One region of the Pseudoalteromonas sp. SG41-2 genome, then DNA from elsewhere that is predicted to be linked to it. Evidence: predicted binding sites of a transcription regulator. Region 1 holds the regulator's gene; the other holds the start of a gene.
What was found. Region 1 encodes sigma-54, which starts transcription at its own class of promoters, with help from an activator protein. Its sites were predicted from a motif close to GTTGGCACGNNNNTNGNNT; they were not measured.
Positions count from the first base shown of each region.

Region 1 (4,809 bases):
ATGGAACTCTACCAACAGTTAGGGTTCACTTACTTTGAACAACCTATTTTTACACTCTATAATCAACAGCAGACGTGGCAAATTAATGCCGATGAAGCCACCTTATATGAAAATCATCAATTAATTTTAGAAGGTAATGTGGTTGCTAAAAACCTGACCAATAATGCCATGATTGAACATATAAACGCAGATAATATTCAGGTTGATATTGAACTACAAACCATGAGTTCAGAACAACCAGTTGAATTAATCGGACCAAATTTAAAAATCACTGGGCGCGGTCTCCATGCCGACTTAAAAGCCGAAGTGGTAGAACTAATTAACCATACGCGAACCATATATTATGACCAATAAATTTGCTCACTTGCTTGTTATACCAAGCTTATTCATTGCTTTTGCAAGCTTTGCTGAAAATACGACACCACCTGCAGATCAAGTCTCTATCAGTGCTGACACGCAGCTTGCCCAACTGAAAGACAATATCGGTATTTTTGAAAAAAATGTTGAAATCATTCATGGTAACCGCCGTATCAAAGCGGATCGACTTGAAGTCCATAAGCGCGAAGATTTAGGCGATAACAAACAACTACTTGTCGCAACTGGCAGTCCGGCTTACTTTGAAGAAAAACAAACTGATGGCACAGTAATGAGTGCCAGTGCTGATGAAGTCCGTTACGATGTCGCTAAGCGCTATTTAACCTTGGTTGGCAATGCACAAGTCACTCAGGCAGGTCAAAAAATCAATGCCAAAAGCATTACCTATGATATGGACCAGCAACTGATCAGTGCTGAAAAAGGCGCAAGCTCAAGCGATCGTGTGCACACCATTTTGGTACCAGTAGACAGTAAAAAAGACAAATCTAAAGGGCAGCCATGAGTACATTAAAAGCTGAATTTCTAGCAAAAAGCTATAAAGGTCGCCAAGTTGTAAAAAGCGTGGGTTTAGAAGTTAGCGCAGGCAGCATTGTTGGCTTATTGGGTCCTAATGGCGCTGGTAAAACCACCACCTTTTATATGATTGTGGGTTTAGTTCCAAGCGACAAAGGTAAAATCAGTATTGATGATAATGACATCACCTTACTGCCAATGCACAGTCGCGCACGGTTAGGGATTGGCTACCTGCCACAAGAATCATCCATCTTCCGTAAATTAACTGTTTATCAAAACCTGATGGCTATTTTAGAAACTCGTAAAGAGCTGAATAAACAAGCCAGAGAAGAAGCGCTCGACAGCTTACTTGATGAGTTTAGCATTCAACATATCCGCGACAGCCAAGGTATGGCATTATCTGGCGGTGAACGTCGTCGAGTTGAAATTGCACGCGCTTTAGCCGCAAACCCAAAATTTATCTTACTTGATGAGCCTTTTGCTGGCGTTGATCCTATTTCAGTGTTAGATATAAAGAAGATTATTGAACACCTTAAAAACCGTGGTATTGGCGTGCTTATTACCGACCACAATGTACGAGAAACCCTTGATGTTTGTGAAAAAGCCTACATAGTTTCTCATGGGGAGTTAATTGCATCAGGTACCCCTGAGCATGTACTCGCCGACCAAACAGTCCGCGATGTTTACCTGGGCGAGCAATTTAGGCTATAAAGCCACGCTCGGCTAAGTATCTGCTAGACTTAACGATGATAACAATAAAAGGATTGTTAGAGATACATGAGGCAATCACTCCAGCTGCGCATGGGCCAGCAACTTACAATGACACCACAGCTGCAACAAGCAATTCGCTTATTGCAACTCAGTACATTGGATCTCCAGCAAGAAATTCAAGAAGCGCTCGACAGCAATCCATTGTTAGAGCTAGAAGAACATGAATATTCAGACGACACGGCTGGTAAAAACGAACAAAAACAAGATAACGATGACTTAACCGTTAGCGCATCAGCAGACGACAAGCCAAGCGAATATGAACAAGAAAGTAGCGAAGCATTAAGTAAAGAGACCTTAAGTGACGAAATGGCTATGGACGTCACCTGGGACGAATACATGAGTGCTGCGCCAAATACGTCATCTGGGCCAATGCCTGAAGATGAGTCAATTTATCAAGGTGCCTCAACTGAAACCTTGCACGAATATCTAATGTGGCAATTACAACTCACACCTTTTAGTCCAACCGATGAAGCCATTGCCATTGCGATTGTTGAAGCCGTTGACGATTCAGGTATTTTAACCTTGAGCTGCGAAGACATCGCAGAAAGCTTAAATCAAGGTAATAACGAAGAAGAAATCGAACTCGACGAAGTGCAAGCAGTGTTAAAACGCATTCAGTTGTTTGACCCTGTTGGTATTGCTGCGCGCAGCCTACAAGAATGTTTATGTATTCAATTAAATCAATTTGATCCTGCAACTCCTTGGATTAGCGAGACAAAAATGATTTTAACTGATCATATCGATTTATTAGCTAGTCGTGACTATCGCACTTTGATGAAAAAGACTAAGCTTAAAGAAGATGAACTAAAAGAAGTAATGACACTGATCCACAGCCTTAACCCAAAGCCTGCGGATACCATAGTACGCGAAGAATCAGAGTATGTTATTCCTGACGTTTCGGTGAAAAAAATTAAAGGTCGCTGGGTGGTTGAACTCAATCCAGACAGCATGCCAAAAATTAGAGTGAACAGCCAATATGCGGCGATGTCACGCTCTGTAAAATCAAGCACTGACAGCCAATTTATACGCTCGCATTTGCAAGAAGCTAAATGGTTTATTAAAAGCCTAGAAAGTCGTAACGAGACGTTACTCAAAGTAACCAACTGCATTGTTAAACAGCAGCAAGGATTCTTTGAGCATGGCCCTGAGGCCATGCGCCCTATGGTACTAAACGACGTTGCCGAAATGGTTGAGATGCACGAATCAACAATTTCTCGTGTAACCACCCAAAAATACATGCATACCCCTCGTGGTATATTTGAGTTAAAATATTTTTTCTCGAGCCATGTAAGTACTGAGAACGGCGGCGAATGCTCATCGACAGCCATTCGAGCATTGATCAGAAAATTGATCAGTGCAGAAAACTCAGCGAAACCATTGAGTGATAGTAAAATTGCAGATATATTGGCAGAGCAAGGTATCAAAGTAGCTAGACGGACTATTGCAAAATACCGCGAGTCACTGGCTATTCCACCGTCAAATCAACGTAAAAGTTTGATTTAAGGCGTAAAATCACAAGAGGAAAATGCTTATGCAACTAAATTTAACTGGTCGTCATGTAGAAATTACTGATTCATTAAGAGACTATGTAAACAATAAGTTTGCCAAGCTTGAAAGGCATTTTGATCATATCAATAATGTCCATGTCATTCTTGATGTAGAAAAGCTAAGCCAAAAAGCAGAAGCCACATTACATGTCAGTGGCGCTGAATTATTTGCCTCAACTGAGCACCAAGACATGTATGCAGCCATTGACGGACTAATCGACAAACTTGACCGTCAGGTAATTAAACACAAAGAGAAGCACGCTCGACACTAACACTATGAAATTAAGCTCACTTATTTGCCAGGACTGCAGTAAAGCTGCGGTCCTTTTTAATAGCAAAAAACGGATCATTGAATTTATCAGCCAATTGGCTCATGAACAACTTCCTCAGCTATCACAACAAGAAATCCTCAACGCACTACTGTCGAGAGAAAAACTAGGTAGTACGGGTATTGGTCGTGGTATTGCTATTCCTCATGGCCGTATGAGTGGTGTTGAAAACCCGCTAGCAATAATTATAGTGAGTGAATCACCGATTGATTTTGATGCGATAGATAATCGCCCAGTTGATATATTTGTAGCTCTCATCGTGCCAGATGGTGATAGCCAACTTCATTTGAAGACGTTAGCCACAATTGCTGATAAACTCAACGACAAAGATTTTTGTAAACAACTACGTAGCGCAAAAACAGACCAAGATTTGTATCACGTAATTGCTGCGCAATCGTAGCCAAATGAAGGAGAATTTACATGGAGTTAATCATCATCAGTGGGCGTTCTGGCTCAGGTAAATCTGTTGCTCTGCGTGTAGTAGAAGATCTTGGCTATTATTGTGTAGATAATATTCCGGTAAACTTATTACCTTCATTAGTGCGCAGTGTCTCTGATAATTATGACAAAATTGCCGTCAGTATTGATGTCCGTAATTTACCGAAAGAGCAGGAAGAATTTAACGATATTCTTGAATACTTGCCTGGTTTTGCAAATCCGACGCTATTTTATTTAGACAGTGATGATCAAACCCTGATCAAACGTTTTTCTGAAACTCGCCGCTTACACCCATTATCTTTGGACTCTTTGCCACTGGATTTAGCTATCAAGCAAGAAAAAGTATTACTTGATGTATTAACTACTCGCGCTGACTTTATACTTGATACCACTGATCTGAGTGTCCACCAGCTTGCAGAGTCAATCCGTGAAAAGATTTTAGGGAAAAAAGATAAAAAACTAATCATTACCTTTGAATCATTTGGTTTTAAATATGGTATCCCAAAAGAAGCTGATTATGTTTTTGATGCACGCTTTTTACCAAACCCACATTGGGAGCCTGAGCTTAAGCCACTTACAGGCCTTGATCAGCCAGTAAAAGATTATTTAGCCAGCCATAGTATCGTACAAAAATTCACTTGGCAGATCCAAACCTTTGTACAAACTTGGTTACCGCATTTGGAGCGTAATAACCGCAGTTACTTAACAATTGCTATTGGTTGCACCGGTGGTCAACATCGCTCAGTTTATCTAGCGCAAACTATAGGTGAAAGCTTCTCGATGAGCCACAGCAATGTGAAAATTCGCCATCGTGAACAAGAATAACAACTCACGTT
Region 1 covers NZ_JACJFK010000037.1:8,839-13,647, reverse strand. Annotated here, with positions in the region: gene lptC (LPS export ABC transporter periplasmic protein LptC) at 1-354, shown strand, start outside; gene lptA (lipopolysaccharide transport periplasmic protein LptA) at 344-877, shown strand; gene lptB (LPS export ABC transporter ATP-binding protein) at 874-1,599, shown strand; gene H5186_RS20595 (RNA polymerase factor sigma-54) at 1,666-3,162, shown strand; gene hpf (ribosome hibernation promoting factor) at 3,191-3,478, shown strand; gene ptsN (PTS IIA-like nitrogen regulatory protein PtsN) at 3,483-3,935, shown strand; gene rapZ (RNase adapter RapZ) at 3,956-4,798, shown strand.

Region 2 (4,809 bases), on a different contig from region 1:
CGACCTTTCATTTCTTTTTGCACCTCCCGATAGCTGGTTTGCCAAAAGCCAGCAAGATCTTGTGTTAGTTGTAAAGGTCGTCTTGCTGGTGAGAGTAGTTCCATTAATAAGGGTAACTTGCCTTGCGCTAATATTGGCGTACTGATCATGCCGTACACTTCTTGCATAAGAACACTGAGTTTTGCGGGGCCGTCGAGTTGATATTCAATACGAATATTTGAGCCACTTGGAACTGACACTCTCAGCGGGAATAAATCATTTAACGCATTTTGTTGTTGCCAATTAAAACAACTTTGCAAGGCATTAAAGTAGTTAAACTTTTTCAACTGTTCGAGGGTTTTTATATCTTCCAGAAAAGCACCTAACCAAAGCTGTGCGTCATCGATTAAGCTTTGTTTAGTGATGACAGGAAATTGCTCCGGCATTAAATTACTGGCTAAACACATACGAATAAGTAACTGCTCACTGTCGCTTTGCTCATTAAATAATTCAAAGCCTTGTTTTTGAAATAAAGTTAACCACGCTTTCGCCCGCTCACTTTTATCAAGCGGATGTTTACTCGGTTGGCTAGTAACTGTAATTGCCCCTAGTTTGACTTCATCTTGATGAATAAAGCGCCCTGTTTTTTCGTCAAATTCACAGCGCGTTTGTGCAGTAAATAAATGTGTCAGTTCATCCTCAATCTCTGCAGGAGTAAACGCAACAGCTGCAAAAATACGACTGCCTTTTTGGCCTCCCATTGAAGCAATTGCAAGGTAGTCCTCGTTATGCCAATGCTCGTTGTTTAGCTCAGCACCTGCGCCATTGGTAAGCAAGTAACCATTGCCACGCTTTTTAGCTAATCGATCTGGAAAAGCAAACGCCACCAGCAAAGCCAAATAAGTGGTTTGTAGTTCGCGTACTTCAGTTAGCTTTAATCGCTTTAACCAAAATTTCAGTTGCTGTTTAAATACAGGATGTGGCCGAGCATGTTGGCTGTGTAATGCTAAGCTTAAATCTGCGGCATGGCTAATCCGACTCTCTAATAACGCAATTAAATACGCCGCTAATGTATAAATACCTGGCATCTGAGGTTCGAGTTGCTGCGCTTTAATTAGCATGTGCGCTAGGCGAATATCCGCGCCAAAACTTAGCATACGTGTACCGAGGGGGGTCAATTTATTGTTATTATCGAGCGCCTCTAACATTTGCAGTAATTTTGTTGCTTGCTGTATTTGTTGTGCTGTTGGACTATCTAACAAGCTTAGATCAGTTAACTCCGCGCCCCAGAATTTTGCCTCCAATAATAATTGGCTAATATCAGCACTTAAAATTTCTGGCGCATCATGGCTATTACGCCGCTCAAAGGTTTGTTTTGAACCAAGCCTATAAACTACACCGGGCTCAATACGCCCAGCCCGCCCAGCTCGTTGAATTGCCGATGAGCGAGAAATACTTTGTGTGGTGAGTTCAGTAACGCCAGTTTTTAAATTAAAACTAGCAGCGCGGCGCTTGCCACTATCAACCACAATACGAATACCTTCAATGGTTAAGCTAGTTTCGGCAACATTGGTGGTCAGCACCACTTTACGAGTACCTTTTGCCGCAGGGGCAATTGCAGCTTGTTGAGATGCTTTATCTTGTTCACCAAACAGAGTAACTACATGGCAATTTGCAGGCAAATCTGACAGCGCTTGTTGTACGCGGTTGATCTCATATTGACCGGGCAAAAAAACTAACGCACTGCCTGTTTGTTCAACTAAAGCTTGTTTGATAATACTGGCCATAGCGTCAAGCCAGCGGCTTTCATCTTTAATGGGTATGTAAATTTCATCGATGGGAAAGCTACGCCCGTGGGAACTAATAATTGAACAATCAAAAAACTGCTGATAGCGTTCGCTATCAAGGGTTGCCGACATCAATAAAATCGTTAAATCATCACGCAGTGCAGCTTGAGATTCTAATGCAAACGCTAATGCGGTATCGGCCGCAATAGAGCGCTCATGAAATTCATCAAATATCAGTAGGTCAACGCCACTGAGCTCTGGGTCGTTTTGTAGCATACGCGTGAGCATGCCCTCGGTAACAATTTCAAGGCGGGTATTAACACTGACTTTGGTTTCCTGCCTGATACGTAAACCAACGCTTTGCCCTACGGTTTCGTTTTGGCACTGTGCTAAATAGTTGGCAATATTACGTGCAGCTAAGCGACGCGGCTCAAGCATGACAATGTGCTTAAAGTGCCCGTCGCGCATCAACTGCAATGGTAACCATGTTGACTTACCCGCACCCGGCGGCGCTTGTAGTAAGGTAATCGGATCACTTTGTAATGTAGTAACGAGTTGATGATATATTTCTTGAACCGGCAGCACAGCTATTTATCCTAAATTGCATTGCCGATATTGTAACAAAAAACTGCAGTAAATCAGATTCATAAAATCGGTGATTATTGAGTGTTTGCAATAATTACAGACCGTTGCGTAGATTTTTTAGCTTATAATCTATTAAAAACTCATCTCTAAATAATAAAAACATTAACCAATTGATTATTAATAATAAAGTTATAATTTAATTTTGGTACAAGCCTTGCTACTTTATAACTGAAAGTAAATTCACAAACCGACATTATAAGGAGCGAATTATGAACAGTGATCGTATCGAAGGTAATTGGAAAGAACTTAAAGGTAAAGCGCAACGTAAATGGGGCGATCTTACTGACGGTGATTTAGATAAAATTGAAGGTAGCCGTAAAGAGCTGGTTGGTAAAATTCAACAAGCATACGGTAAATCGAAAGAAGAAGCTGAGCGTGAAGTTGATGAGTTTGAAAAAGGCCATTAATCAAAAACGCTAGGTAACTACAAAACCGCCTGAGCAGGCGGTTTTTTATTTTTAAACTCAAATAGCTGCTTTCATACTGAAGTTAAACTCAAAGCTCCTATGGTACTTCCTAACCTCTAGCAACTTACACAAATACTAATATTTAATAGATAACAACATTTGCCACCGGTAGCATTGGTATGTAGAATCAACTCAACGTTAACAAAATTGGTAGAGTCAAATGAAAATCGCATTAATGAACGAATTCAGTCAAGCGGCAAAAAACCCAATAGTACTTGAACAGCTTAACACTGTTGCTAATGCACAAAATCACCAAGTATTTAATGTGGGTATGGATGGCGATAACGATCATCGACTAACCTATATTCACCTAGGAATTATCGCAAGCTTACTGCTCAACTCTAAAGCGGTAGATTTTGTAGTGACCGGTTGTGGCACAGGTCAAGGCGCACTCATGGCGAGCAATGCGTTTCCTGGTGTGAGCTGTGGTTATTGTATTGATCCATCAGATGCTTACCTATTTGCACAAATAAACAATGGTAATGCACTCGCTTTACCCTATGCAAAAGGCTTTGGCTGGGGCGCTGAGTTAAATATTAAATATATATTTGAAAAAGCATTTACCGGCGAAAAAGGCCAAGGGTATCCAGCAGAACGTAAAGAGTCACAAGTAACAAATGCAGGTATTTTAAATCAACTAAAAGTGGATGTTGCTAAAGATTACTTAAGCGCACTTGAAGCTATTGATCCTGAGCTGATTAAACAAGCGATTGGCGGACCACGTTTTCAAGAGTGCTTTTTCGCACATTGCCAAGACGACGCAATTGCTGCGTTTGTTAAAGCGCGTATTTAATAAAATAGCGCCCTATATTTAAGGGGAGAACCCTCCCCTTTTTGCATCTAAGATAATTAACTTTTAACTTCCAGTGTTGATAATATCCTGAGACAAAATGCGCTTATCATCTTTATATACTTCAAGCCAACCTGGTGGTGAGGTATCACAGCCAATCACTGTAACTTGTAATACGTAGCTGTAACGGCCGTTTTTAAATGTGTAACTATGATTACCGCCACTGCCCTCAAATTCGATCTCACCTTTTAGTAAGACTATATCTGGCTTATCGCTGGTTTTTTTATCAATGCTCCACGACGCATAGCGGAAGTTTCCATCACCTAAGTCATCAATGCGAATACGGTATTTAGCTGTTTGCCAATCTAAAATAGGCTCTACAAAAGCATTAATACTTGGGTGAAGCGCTTGCTTATCAGCTGCTATTAAATTTTTAGCCAGCAATTGTTCTTTAGCTGTTTGGTAATTGATAGCGATGATTTTCCCATCCGTATCTACCCAAACGACACCGCTATTTAGCATAATGCCGCGCCAACCTACTTTATCCCAGTCAGTATCGATATTTGAATCAACAATCTGTTTAATAAGCGTCTTATCAAACACGTCATCAAAACGCTCAACTAACTCAGATTCATTATTAATATCAGGCACTGGATATGTGCGCAAAAGCGGATAACGAATATGTGAGGAAATAGCCGCTTTATCGTGGTTTTTAAATGCTTTTATAAGATCTACAATAGGCTGTTGATATTGTTGTTCAAGCGCAAAACTATTTGCGCTAAACATGAGAGATAAAAATAAGCCGGTATAATATAAAAATTTCATTTAAGTCCTTTATTTTGATGATTCAGTTAATGAACATCATGTTATTTATCTGTTTCGGTTTATACCATTCACAACAACTTTTAGCCATGTTGCCCAAAGTCAATATTGTGTAAATTGATGTAGCGACTAACAAGGAGCAACATACGCCTTTATAGACTCTACAACGTGTTAATTCAATTTTATAAACAAACGATATGACCATTACGAATAGTGAACTGATGATTATCATCAACAAACTGCGCATAACCCATAATTTTAAAGCTAGCGGGATCAGCGTGTTCTACCTTCTTATCACGAAAGTAGACATTATTTTTAT
Region 2 covers NZ_JACJFK010000039.1:20,199-25,007, forward strand. Annotated here, with positions in the region: gene hrpB (ATP-dependent helicase HrpB) at 1-2,351, opposite strand, end outside; gene H5186_RS20905 (CsbD family protein) at 2,621-2,818, shown strand; gene H5186_RS20910 (RpiB/LacA/LacB family sugar-phosphate isomerase) at 3,039-3,671, shown strand; gene H5186_RS20915 (hypothetical protein) at 3,735-4,493, opposite strand; gene H5186_RS23410 (DKNYY domain-containing protein) at 4,673-4,809, opposite strand, start outside.
Region 2: a site for sigma-54 is predicted at 2,553-2,571, ahead of H5186_RS20905 (CsbD family protein). Genes of this name have one in related genera too.